2 regions of the Shewanella denitrificans OS217 genome follow, and region 2 is predicted to be linked to the other one. Evidence: predicted binding sites of a transcription regulator. Region 2 holds the regulator's gene; the other holds the start of a gene.
What was found. The regulator MetJ, encoded in region 2, represses methionine synthesis genes. The targets are predictions, from matches to a motif close to TAGACGTCTAGACGTCTA.

Region 1 (5,866 bases), 1.4 Mb from region 2:
TTGTCCGAGTGGCATTTGAGCGGTCATTACTTTTCCCGCTAAGGGGCTTTCCTGATAGGGTGTTATTAATGAGTCAAGATCCGACCAAAATAATAGACAATAAGTTAGTTATTTTATGCCGTTTAGAGCCTGGATGCCTAGGGCCTGATGGTATTGAACATATTGAAACCTTTTGTGTTATGGCCCAAAAAGCGTTAGTCACCCACGAGTCAGACGTCTGTCACTGGTTGTTAGAGCCAAGGTTTAATAAAAGTCTTGAAGAATTCCAGTATGGTTTGAAGGGAAAGTTATTGACTAAGGAACAGGCGAAAAAGTATTTACTCCTTGCACACAGAGAGTGGGGTAACTTCGAAGAAAAATTTGAAGATAAACTCACACAATTAATTAATTTATATATTGCGCGTAAGCATTAGTCGCAATAGACATGAGCTTGTTCAACGTGAGTTTTCTTCGCCTGCCTAAGCCATGGATGGATAAGCAAAGAAGGTTTTCGTGATACAGAGCAGTTATCTACCCCAGCTTAAGGCCCAGTTTGGTTTCGATGCATTTCGTGATGGACAGCAGCAGGTCATCGATTCCATCTTATCAAACAACAGCGCATTGGCCATTTTCCCAACGGGTTCTGGCAAGTCTCTATGCTATCAATTTTGCGCCCTGCAATTACCCCATGTGACCTTAGTGATATCTCCTTTACTGGCCTTGATGAAAGATCAACTGGCGTTTCTACATGGTAAAGGCATAGCGGCAGCAAGCATAGACTCGAGTTTGACTGCGGCAGGATCCCGCCAAGTGATGCAGGATATACGACAAGGCAAAATAAAAATCTTAATGGTGTCAGTAGAGCGGTTTAATAACGAGCGTTTTCGCCATTTTCTGCAAGGAATAGAGATTTCATTATTAGTGGTCGATGAAGCCCACTGTATTTCTGAGTGGGGCCATAATTTTAGACCCGATTACTTAAAAATCCCTCAGTACTGTCAAGACTTTGCTATCGACAAGGTACTATTGCTGACAGCGACAGCAACCAGAAAAGTTAAGCAAGATATGACTGAGCGTTTTGCGATAGCAGAGACTCATATCGTTCAGACAGGCTTTTATCGTGACAACTTAGCATTAACCGTGCTTAGCATCCCGCAAGCACAGAAAAATACTGAGTTAGTAAAGCAATTACAGGGATTGGCAGGTGCAGGGATTGTTTACGTCACCTTGCAGCATACCGCTGATGACATAGCCTATTTTTTACAGCGCCAGGGTTTTAATGCTAAAGCCTATCATGCGGGGATGGATCAAGAAGTACGCCAACAAGTTCAACAGGACTTTATGTCAGGTCTTGTGAACATCATAGTTGCCACTATTGCCTTTGGCATGGGCATAGATAAAGGCGATATTCGCTTTGTTATCCATTATGACTTACCTAAATCCATCGAAAATTACAGTCAGGAGATTGGCCGTGCGGGGCGCGACAACTTGCCTTCCCAATGCATTACCCTTGCAAACCTTGATGGCCTAAGTACAGTAGAAAATTTTGTTTACGGTGATACCCCTGAAGCCGGCAGTATTAGGATCTTATTGCAGCATATGCAGAGCACACGGCAAGGTAACCGCTGGGAAATGCAAGAGTTAAGCTTGTCCAAGCTCACTAACATACGTGTGCTCCCTCTAAAAACCTTACTGGTGCAGTTAGAGCTACTTGGGCTGCTTAAACCCAGTCATGCCTACTATGCCGATTGCCGCTTTAAATTTATTAGTACAGAAGCTGAAGTGTTGGCCTTATTCACCGAGGAGCGACGTGAGTTTCTCAAGCAAGTGTTTGCCCATACTCATTTTAAAAAAGTGTGGGGCACAGTGGATTTTGATGGCCTCTATCAAGCGTTCGGGCATGAAAGGCAAAGGGGGCTTAAAGCACTGGACTATCTCAGTGAACAGGGACATATTCAACTTGAGACTAAGCAACTCACGCAAGTTTTTGAGCTTACAGTCAATGAGATTGATATTGAGGCCTTAACATCACAATTGCTTGGCTATTTTGAGGATAAAGAAACTAAAGAAATCGCCAGAATTGCACAGTTAATTCGCTTTTTTGAATTAAACACTTGCTTAAGCCACGCCTTGGCACGATATTTTGATGATATGAACAGCCCAGCATACTGCATGAATTGCAGTGTCTGTCTTGGAAAAAGTGTTCAGTTAACCGCAAGCTCAATTACACCTATGCCACCCAAGGAGGTACTGGCTGCTCATTTAAAAGACTTGCAAATTTGGGCCGAGGGACAAGGTTTTTCTCACGCCTTATCTGTTAGTATGCAGACTAAGTATTTGATGGGACTGAGCATGCCTGCATTTAGCCGTAGTGGCATTACAAAACTTGCAGGTTTTGGTTTCTGTTCAGAGCAAGGCTTTCATCAAGTTAGATGTGCAATCAATGACTTATAATGAGGAATAGATGGATATTTCAGCCAACGAGTTGCTCAAAAAACACCCAGATCTTATCCACAGTGAAGGCTTGCAGGTTGTGTCCCATGTTCAGCGCGAACAAGGTGAATGGTTTTTGAATACCCTCATGTTAAAAGGCTATGATGTTCCTTTTAAATATAAGCGCACAAAACGGTTCAAAAACCTCAATGATCAAAGGGTCAACATCAGCTACTATCCCGCTACAGAATCACTTGCAGGAATGCAAATAGAAGTCATGCAGGTCGTTAGATTAAGGCGCTGTTAACCCTGATTATTCCTCTCAGGGTTAACAAGGTACCCCTTCAGCTTGATTAATAAGTTAAATGGCAACTAGGTAGGTTGTTCTTTTCTAAATAATTTTGGTGATACTCTTCGGCGATATGAAAGGTTTGTACGGGCACTATTTCAGTGACTATTGGCCTAAGTCCCCATTTGCCACTGCGGGCTAGGGCAAGCTTAGAAGCTTCTGCCTGCTGTTTTTGTTCTTTGTCATGAAAAAAGATAGTACTGCGGTATTGTGAGCCTATGTCACCCCCTTGCATGTTAAGCATAGTCGGGTTGTGATTTTTCCAAAAAAATTCAAGCAGTGCATTGAAGCTTACACGTTCGGGATCGAATTCCACTTGCACCACTTCGGCGTGGCCTGTGGTGCCGGTTTTTACTTCTTTATAGGTGACTGCTGTGTCTTTCCCCCCCATGTAACCACAAGTCGCCTGAGTGACTCCCTCGACTTCACGGAAGAAATGCTCTACACCCCAAAAACAACCTGCACCAAATGTTGCTAACGCCATGACTATTCCTTCACTGATTGATTTTATAAATGGGACTCTGGACTGCTATCACTGCTTCTATGCCCTAATATGGAAATCCAATACGCATTTAGTAGAAGTCTAGACGTCTGTTATTCTGATATGTCAAACTCTGAATTGCAAGTGGATTAAGTGGTCATTTTAAAATTATTACTATTTTCTTGGTTGAAGTTACTTCTTTGCCACTTGTGTTAGAATCAGTACCCTTATGTTATCCAATCCTTTTTTGCCTGTTTAAGGAGTACCCCGTGCAACACGAGCTTATGGACAATCATGATTTTTTGGCTTTTACTCTGGCCCATCCCCATGGAATAGCGCAGCGCTTTAGTTTCGAGCTGGGGCAACACACTCAGGTTGAAGTATGGGATACAGGTGTGATTGCCTTCTTACCAAAAGAAAAGTATACCGCTCAAGCACCGAAACAGGTCATTTTATCTTGTGCGGTTCACGGCAATGAAACCGCGCCCATAGAAATTTGTAATAGATTGATCACTGAGTTACTGACTGAAAAAGTTCAGGCTAAACACAGAACCTTATTTTTAATTGGCAATCCGCCCGCGATTCACAATCAAACTCGTTTCATCGAAGAAAATATGAATCGTCTCTTTAGCGGCGCCCATTCTAAAGGGGAAGGCTTAACTCATGCTGAGCGTATTAGGGCTAAAGCCTTAGAAGACTATGTTGCCGAGTTTTATCTGGGGGCACCGTCCAACGAACAGCGTATTCATTATGATTTACACACAGCCATTCGCCCATCAAAGCATGAGAAGTTTGCCATTTATCCTTATCGCCCAGGGCGCGCTTACAGTGGCGAGCAGATCATGTTTCTAGCCGCTTGCGGCGTCGATACTATTTTATTCCACCATGAGCCGACCACTACCTTTAGTTATTATTCTTCTGAACAATTTAACGCCGATGCCTTCACGGTCGAGCTAGGTAAGGTGATGCCCTTTGGACAGAATGACATGAGCCGCTTTGAGCAAACGCAAACTATGCTCACTAAACTCGTTAGCGGTGAAGCGCTCGGTTTAAGTGCGTTTTCAGCAGAAAAAGTGAATTTGTATAAGGTGTGCCGCTCTATTAACAAACGCTTCGAGGATTTTGCGTTTAATTTCGCAGATCAAGCCGAAAACTTCAGTGCCTTTACAAAAGGTGAGGTGCTAGCCACTGAAGGCGGCGAGCAAGTCTTGGTAGAGCAGCCTCAGGAAGCCATTGTTTTCCCGAATGCCAAAGTCCCCGTTGGCCAACGCACAGTCCTGTGTTTAGTGCCTGCGCCTAACGAAAACATTCGCTAAGCGTAAAGCAAATTATACAAGTAACCACAAGGCAATTTCACCTAGGAGCATGAACAAGAGTTGATAGGTAGTTTACGTTAACGTAATGTTCATTGGCATATAAATAATAAATTGACTAGTCTCGATACTGGTCACACACAACAAGAGCATAATATGAGCAAAGCACCGCTGAACAACGAGACAGTGCACAGTGTCAGCTTCCTAGACAAAGCGTCATTGCACATTCCAATTTTGCGCATTTTACAAGCCGATGGTACCACCTATGAAAAGGCGGTGTTACCTGTGATAGATAAAGCACTGGCCGAGAAAATGTACGACACCTGTGTGTTTACCCGAGTGTTAGATGAGCGTATGTTGGGTGCGCAGCGTCAGGGCCGGATAAGCTTCTATATGACTTGTACCGGTGAAGAGGCCGCTGTGATTGGTAGCGCCGCCGCTTTAGATGATGAAGATGTGATCTTAGCTCAGTACCGTGAACATGCGGCGCTGCGTTATCGCGGTTTCACCACTGAACAGTTTATGAACCAGATGTTCAGCAACGAAAAAGATTTAGGCAAAGGTCGCCAAATGCCCATTCATTATGGCAGCAAGGCACTTCATTACCAGACAGTCTCGTCGCCTTTGGCGACTCAAATACCTCAGGCAACCGGTGTTGGTTACAGCCTTAAATTACAGAAAAAACACAATGTGGCTATCTGTTATTTTGGTGAAGGCGCCGCCTCGGAAGGGGACTTCCACGCCGGTATGAACATGGCTGCAGTGTTAAAATCTCCTACCATTTTCTTCTGTCGAAACAATGGCTACGCTATCTCTACCCCTACGGAAGAGCAATACGCAGGTAATGGTATTGCCAGTCGTGGTGTGGGTTACGGCATGCACACTATTCGTGTTGACGGCAATGATATGTTAGCCGTATTGGCTGCGACTCAACAGGCCCGTGCATTTGCACTTGCCAATAACGCGCCAGTACTGATTGAAGCCATGACCTATCGTTTAGGTGCGCATTCATCGTCGGACGATCCATCGGGTTACCGCTCAAAAGAAGAAGAAGCTAAGTGGAAACAACACGATCCTGTGCAGCGTTTTAAGTTGTGGATGATAAACAAGGGTTGGATAAACGAGGCCGCCGACGTCAAGATGTACGAAAAGTATCGCGAAGAAGTACTCGCTGCGGTGAAAGTTGCTGAAAAGATCCCTGTACCACATTTAGATGAAATCATTGAAGATGTGTACGACAAGCCAACGCCTATCCTCAAGAAGCAACTCGCTGAACTTAAACAGCATATTGCCAAGTATCCAACGTCTTAT
Region 2 (5,866 bases):
GCTTGCACACCTGGAAGTAAAATACCGCAGGCAAAAATGGTCGCCACCGCAAAAATCCATGCGTACCATTTCATCCCTAAGCCCTTTTCAATATAAAACGCTGGGCCGCCGCGAAACTCACCATCAATTTTTTCTTTATAGATTTGACCTAACGTCGATTCCACAAACGCTGAACTGGCGCCAAAGAAGGCCACCATCCACATCCAAAACAAGGCACCAGGGCCGCCGAAAGTAATGGCTGTCGCCACCCCGGCTATGTTACCCGTACCGACACGGCCAGCCAAAGTCATGGCTAGGGCTTGAAATGAAGAAACACCCGCTGCGTTACTCTTGCCATCAAATATCAAGCGCACCATCTCAGGCACGTGACGTAACTGCACAAAACGGCTACGAATTGTGAAATATAACCCCACCCCTAAACAGAGGAAAATCAATGCAGGGCTCCAAATCACCCCATTAATAGTGCTCACCAGTTGATCCATAGCTAATAACTCCTATTTTTATTGTTTTAACCAAGCATTTATTAGCACGACCAGCATTCTAGGACTCAATAGCAGAGTAGAAACTAAGGTTAAGCGCCTCAATGACACTGCAAGATAGCAAGCTAGGGGGTAACTTAAAAGTTAAAAGTGTTTAGCTTAGGTTATCAATAGGTGTTTTTTTATAGAGACGCTGAAAAAATACCCAAAAAAAACACCAGCCACTGAGTGTACTGATGTTTGTTCTAATCTTATGAGTCTCACTCGTTACATGACACTCACATCCTGTTATATCGGCGCAATTGGCCGAGATGCAAACATACTCAAGGATTTACTCTTGCAGTAAATCCTTACAGATCTGCACCAGATCCGATTGAATCGCAGCGGCGGTGACTTCTCGGCCTGCACCAGGCCCACGTATGATCAGTGGGTTACCTTGGTAAAAAGCACTACGAATAACAAACACATTGTCACCAGGAGTCAGATTGGCATAAGGATGATGACTGTCGACCCACTTAAGCCCGACTTCAGCTTGCAGTTTGCCATCGACTCGGTCCAATGAAGCCACGTAGCGCAGCACCTTGTTTTGCTCGGCAGCACTTAAATATTGCTGCAAAATATCACTGTCTAGAGAGCGAATTTGAGCTAAAAAGTCATCCAGCGGTAAATCCACTAGTTCGCTTGGCACTAAAGAATGCAGTTTAATATCATCAAGTTCGATACCAAGGCCGATTTCACGGGCAAGAATAAGCAACTTGCGCTGCATATCACGGCCAGATAAATCATCCCTAGGATCGGGCTCCGTCAGGCCTAAAGACTTGGCTTCAAGTACCAATTCAGAGAATGATTTTTTACCGTCAAAATTTTCAAATAACCAGCATAGGGTGCCTGAAAAAATACCGCCAACCGCCTCTATGGTGTCACCACTATTGCGTAAATCATTGAGGGCATGTTGAATAGGTAAACCCGCGCCGCAACTGGCGTTATAGCGCCAGAACAGTCTGCGATTACTCAGTTGCTGCTTTAATTCTTTATAGAAGGGTAAAGGTCCCGAACCCGCAAGCTTGTTAGCACTGACCACATGAATACCTCGAGCGAATAACTCTGGGTATTGCAAGGTTAAACTGGCGCTGGCGCTGATGTCTAATGCCACTATTTCATCACAATCTAACTTATCTAGGCGCTCAAACAGCTGCTCGTATTGCCACTGACACGCCTTTTCCGCAAAGATCTGCTGCCAATGGTTAAGATCAATCCCTTGCTCGGCGATCAAGGCTTTTTTCGAACTAACAATGCCCACCAGCTCGACACTGGCTTCTAATTCATTGTTAAGGGCATGATTGGCACGGCGAAATAAATCCACCCAGGCCTCACCTATGTTACCCACGCCAAGTAATAACACCCCGATCCGCATCTTGGGACCGGCGCAGCGGCGATGAACTTTCTGGGTTAACAGATTCACTTGTGCCCGAGGCACTAAGGTCACTAAGCTTAAATTGTCTTGATAAATGGGCTTAGCATCACGGCTTAACAACCTGGCAAAACTGCGTCTAAAATGCTCAGCATCGGCACTCACTAGGGCGACTAGGCCTAAGTCCAGATTAAGCTGCAGCTCAGTAATGCCAAATGTCGGCGCCTGCTTGCTTAGCAGTGCATTTACTTGCTTTTGATTTTCCAGCATAAAGGCCAGTTCGTGCTTATCTGCGCCATATTCCCAGTGGGCCAAAGGCGTAAGACCCGCCGAAGTCAACGCCGCCAATACAGACTCAAACTGCGACTGAGGCTGTGGCTTAGATTGAGAGTCTGACTCTATCTTGTTATGGGTCTCAAGCTTAAAACTAAACAGCACCACTTGCGACAAGCTGGTCACCACAGGTGCGCTGGCCGATGAGCTTTGGGGAGCAATCAAGGTGAAATCTGTGTGTGAAGCGTAACTTGAACGCACCGCTAGACTCACTTGAGTATTGAATAACGGCTGCAAGGTGCGTGAATGCAGGGCAGGAGATCCAAGGCGAGCTAATCTATCCGCCTCAGCCAACGACATGCTTTTTAATAATTTGGCATCGTTAATTTTATTAGGGTCGGCATTGAATATGCCTTCTACGTCGGTCCAAATGGTCACTCGGCCAATGTCGGCAAGGCTGGCTATCAAGGTGGCGCTAAAGTCTGAACCATTGCGGCCCAGTAATAAGGTGTCGCCCTGAGCATTGGCGCAAATAAACCCTGTGATCACGAGACGTTCGTTAGTACGTTCAGCAAGTAAGGTCTGGATTTTGGCTTTCGATTCTTCTACTCGAATTTTGGGTACCGCGCCTTCATCGGCCACCAGAATGGAACAGGCATCCACATGACTTGCGGCCACGCCCGATTCTCGCAGTAATGCTGCCATCAAGCGCGCCGACCAACGCTCACCAAAGCTAACTACATGGCTGATTTGGTATTCGTTACGCTGTTCAAGGGACAGCAAACTCGCCAACTGAGCTTTATCGTTAGATAAGCGCTCGCGCAGATCCCGCGCCTGCTCGTTTGATAACAGCTGTTCTATGAGTGCCTGCTGAAAACTTATCAGCACCTGTAACTCTTCTTGCCATAGCTGGCCTGTATCGCGCAGATCCAATAATTTATATAAGAAGTTAGTGCTCTTCCCTGCAGCAGACACCACGACCAAGTCATCGCTGTGACCATGGGTCAACAGAATATGAGCGACACGGCGATAGCAGTCAGCATCAGCAAGACTCGAACCACCAAACTTATGTAAATGACTACGCGCCATTCCTAACTCCTTAAACAACGACTTTCAGTGTTGCAACAGCGGCTAAGGCTGCTTCAATATCGGCGACAAGATCAACGCCATCTTCGATGCCGACAGATAATCTCAATAATGTGTCACTAATGCCAGCCTCATCACGGGCCTTGGCCGTCATGGCTCTGTGGGTCATGGTGGCTGGCACGGCAACCAGACTCTCCACCCCCCCTAAGCTCTCGGCAAGACTAAATAATTTAAGCTCACTTAAGAAGGCCACGAGTGCTGCTTCTCCACCATTAAGCTCAAAACTTACCATGCCACCAAAACCTTGTTGCTGTTTTAATGCAATTTCGTGACCTGGGTGGGCTGTTAAACCTGGGTAATATACCTTATTCACCACTGGACTGTTAATTAAGGACTCAATAATTAGTTGGGTATTTTCCTGATGTTGGCGCATTCGTACACTTAATGTTCTAAGTCCACGTAAGGTCAGGTAACTATCAAACGCGCTACCGGTTAAACCTAAGGTATTTGCCCACCAATCGAGTCGCTCGCCAATGTCGGCATCTTTAGCCACCACGGCGCCGCCAACAACATCGCTATGACCATTAATGTATTTAGTGGTGGAGTGCACCACTATGTCAGCCCCTAGGGTTAATGGCTGTTGCAATGCAGGGGAAAGAAAGGTGTTATCCACCACCACTTTAGCGCCCACTTGATGACTCAGTTGGCAAATTGCGCTGATATCCACCACCCTAAGCAGTGGATTCGACGGAGTTTCTAGCCAAACATATTTAGGCTTAAGCTGCAGAGCGTCTGCCAATGCATTAGCGTCATTTTGATCGATAACCACGAGCTTAAAACTGCCCTTAGCTGCCAAGTGAGTAAACAATCGGTAGCTGCCGCCATAGCAATCATGGGGGATGACTAACACATCTTCAGGGGCTAACAAACTGGTGACTAAGGTGATGGCCGCCATACCAGTACAAGTGACAACTGCACTATGACCTTGCTCTAACTTTGCCAGCGCCTCTGCCAATAAGTTACGCGTTGGGTTGCCCGAGCGGCTATAGTCAAACTCTCTGGGCTGTTGATGCCCTTCAAAGCTGTAATTGGTCGACAAATAAATCGGTGGCACCACAGATCCATGCTGAGTATCCGACTCTATGCCGTGACGAACGGCCAAGGTGGCTAATTTATGCTGACTCATGTGGACTCCATCAATTTGCAGTGTAGATGTCTAGATGGCTAAATCTACGCGTAAGTCTAGGCCTGGTCAAGCACTTTAGCCATCTAAACGTCCAAAAGTAAAGAAATCTATTTGCAATCAACAACAAATAGTAGCAATAATTTGACTGTGGCCTGTAAGGGGTTAAAATCTGCACCGAATTTCAAGTTAAGGGTGAGTTAATGACTGAGTGGAATGGCGAATATATTAGCCCATACGCCGAGCATGGCAAAAAGAACGAGCAAGTAAAAAAAGTGACTGTGTCTATTCCGTTAAAAGTACTCAAAGTACTGACAGATGAACGCACTCGTCGCCAGGTGGGTAACCTAAGACACGCAACCAACAGTGAACTCCTCTGTGAAGCCTTCTTGCATGCCTATACTGGGCAACCTCTTCCCAATGATGAGGATCTATCAAAAGATCAAATTGACGGTATACCCAGTGAAGCCAAGAAAATGATGGAAGCTATGGGCTTAGAGTGGGAAGAGTTAGAATAAACCCGCTTAAGCAAAGTCATACCTAGCAAGTAACACAGGGTTAGTTGGCTAACAATGCGCTAACCCAAATTTTCGGCAAGTTTACTTTAGGCCTTCTCCTTGATCATCGATCCCCTGAGCCTTGCCCTAGCGGCGATTATTATCTTCTTTGCCGCCATCACTCAAAGTCTAATTGGCTTTGGTTTAGCCGTCGTAGCCAGTCCGCTACTTTATCTTGTTGAGCCTGATCTGGTACCTGCACCCGTTATCATGATGGGCTTTGCCATCTCTGTGCTCACCTTGATCCGCGAGCGCGGCCATTTAGAATTTAATGGCCTGCAATATGCGTTACTTGGACGTATTCCCGGGGGCTTTCTTGGGGCAAGTTTATTGATCTTAGCGCCACAAGCCGTCTTAGGCTTAGTGATCGCCGCCATTGTGGCTATTGCCGTGATTTTGAGTGTGTTTAAATTCAGCGTGCCAGTGAATCGCACCAGTTTATTTATTGCGGGGATTATTTCGGGTATTTTTGGCAATATCGCTGCCATCGGTGGGCCGCCAATGGCCATTTTACTCTCAGGAAAAGATGCCAGTCAGTTTCGCGCCGCCTTGTCCGCGTTTTTTATCTTCAGTTCCCTTATCGCGTTAATTATTTTGGCCGTCACAGGTTTATTGAGCTGGCGTCATCTATGGCTTGCCTGCATGCTGCTGCCGTCTGTGGTGTTCGGATTTCTTGTGGCGGGAAGATTAGTGGGCAGAGTTGATAAACAAAAGACTCGCAGCGCGACATTAATCCTCTGTAGCCTTAGCGCCTTGGTGCTGACAGTACAATCTGTGCTGACGCTAGTTAACTAAGACAAAATCACTGACATCACGGCCTATTGCGGTTAAAAATGGTATGAGGTTTTTAACAGCGCCCCTTTACTGGTATCACTGC

Region 1: msrA (peptide-methionine (S)-S-oxide reductase MsrA) is a predicted target of MetJ. The motif match lies at 3,338-3,355, and genes of this name have one in related genera.

What each region holds. Positions count from the first base shown of each region.
Region 1 is NC_007954.1:2,105,472-2,111,337, forward strand. Features, by position in the region: gene SDEN_RS09275 (hypothetical protein) at 69-413, shown strand; gene SDEN_RS09280 (RecQ family ATP-dependent DNA helicase) at 493-2,433, shown strand; gene SDEN_RS09285 (hypothetical protein) at 2,444-2,719, shown strand; gene msrA (peptide-methionine (S)-S-oxide reductase MsrA) at 2,766-3,245, opposite strand; gene astE (succinylglutamate desuccinylase) at 3,512-4,558, shown strand; gene SDEN_RS09300 (thiamine pyrophosphate-dependent dehydrogenase E1 component subunit alpha) at 4,712-5,866, shown strand, end outside.
Region 2 is NC_007954.1:699,447-705,312, reverse strand. Features, by position in the region: gene SDEN_RS03230 (alanine/glycine:cation symporter family protein) at 1-482, opposite strand, end outside; gene SDEN_RS03225 (bifunctional aspartate kinase/homoserine dehydrogenase II) at 811-3,252, opposite strand; gene metB (cystathionine gamma-synthase) at 3,263-4,435, opposite strand; gene metJ (met regulon transcriptional regulator MetJ) at 4,636-4,950, shown strand; gene SDEN_RS03210 (sulfite exporter TauE/SafE family protein) at 5,053-5,784, shown strand; gene SDEN_RS03205 (hypothetical protein) at 5,817-5,866, opposite strand, start outside.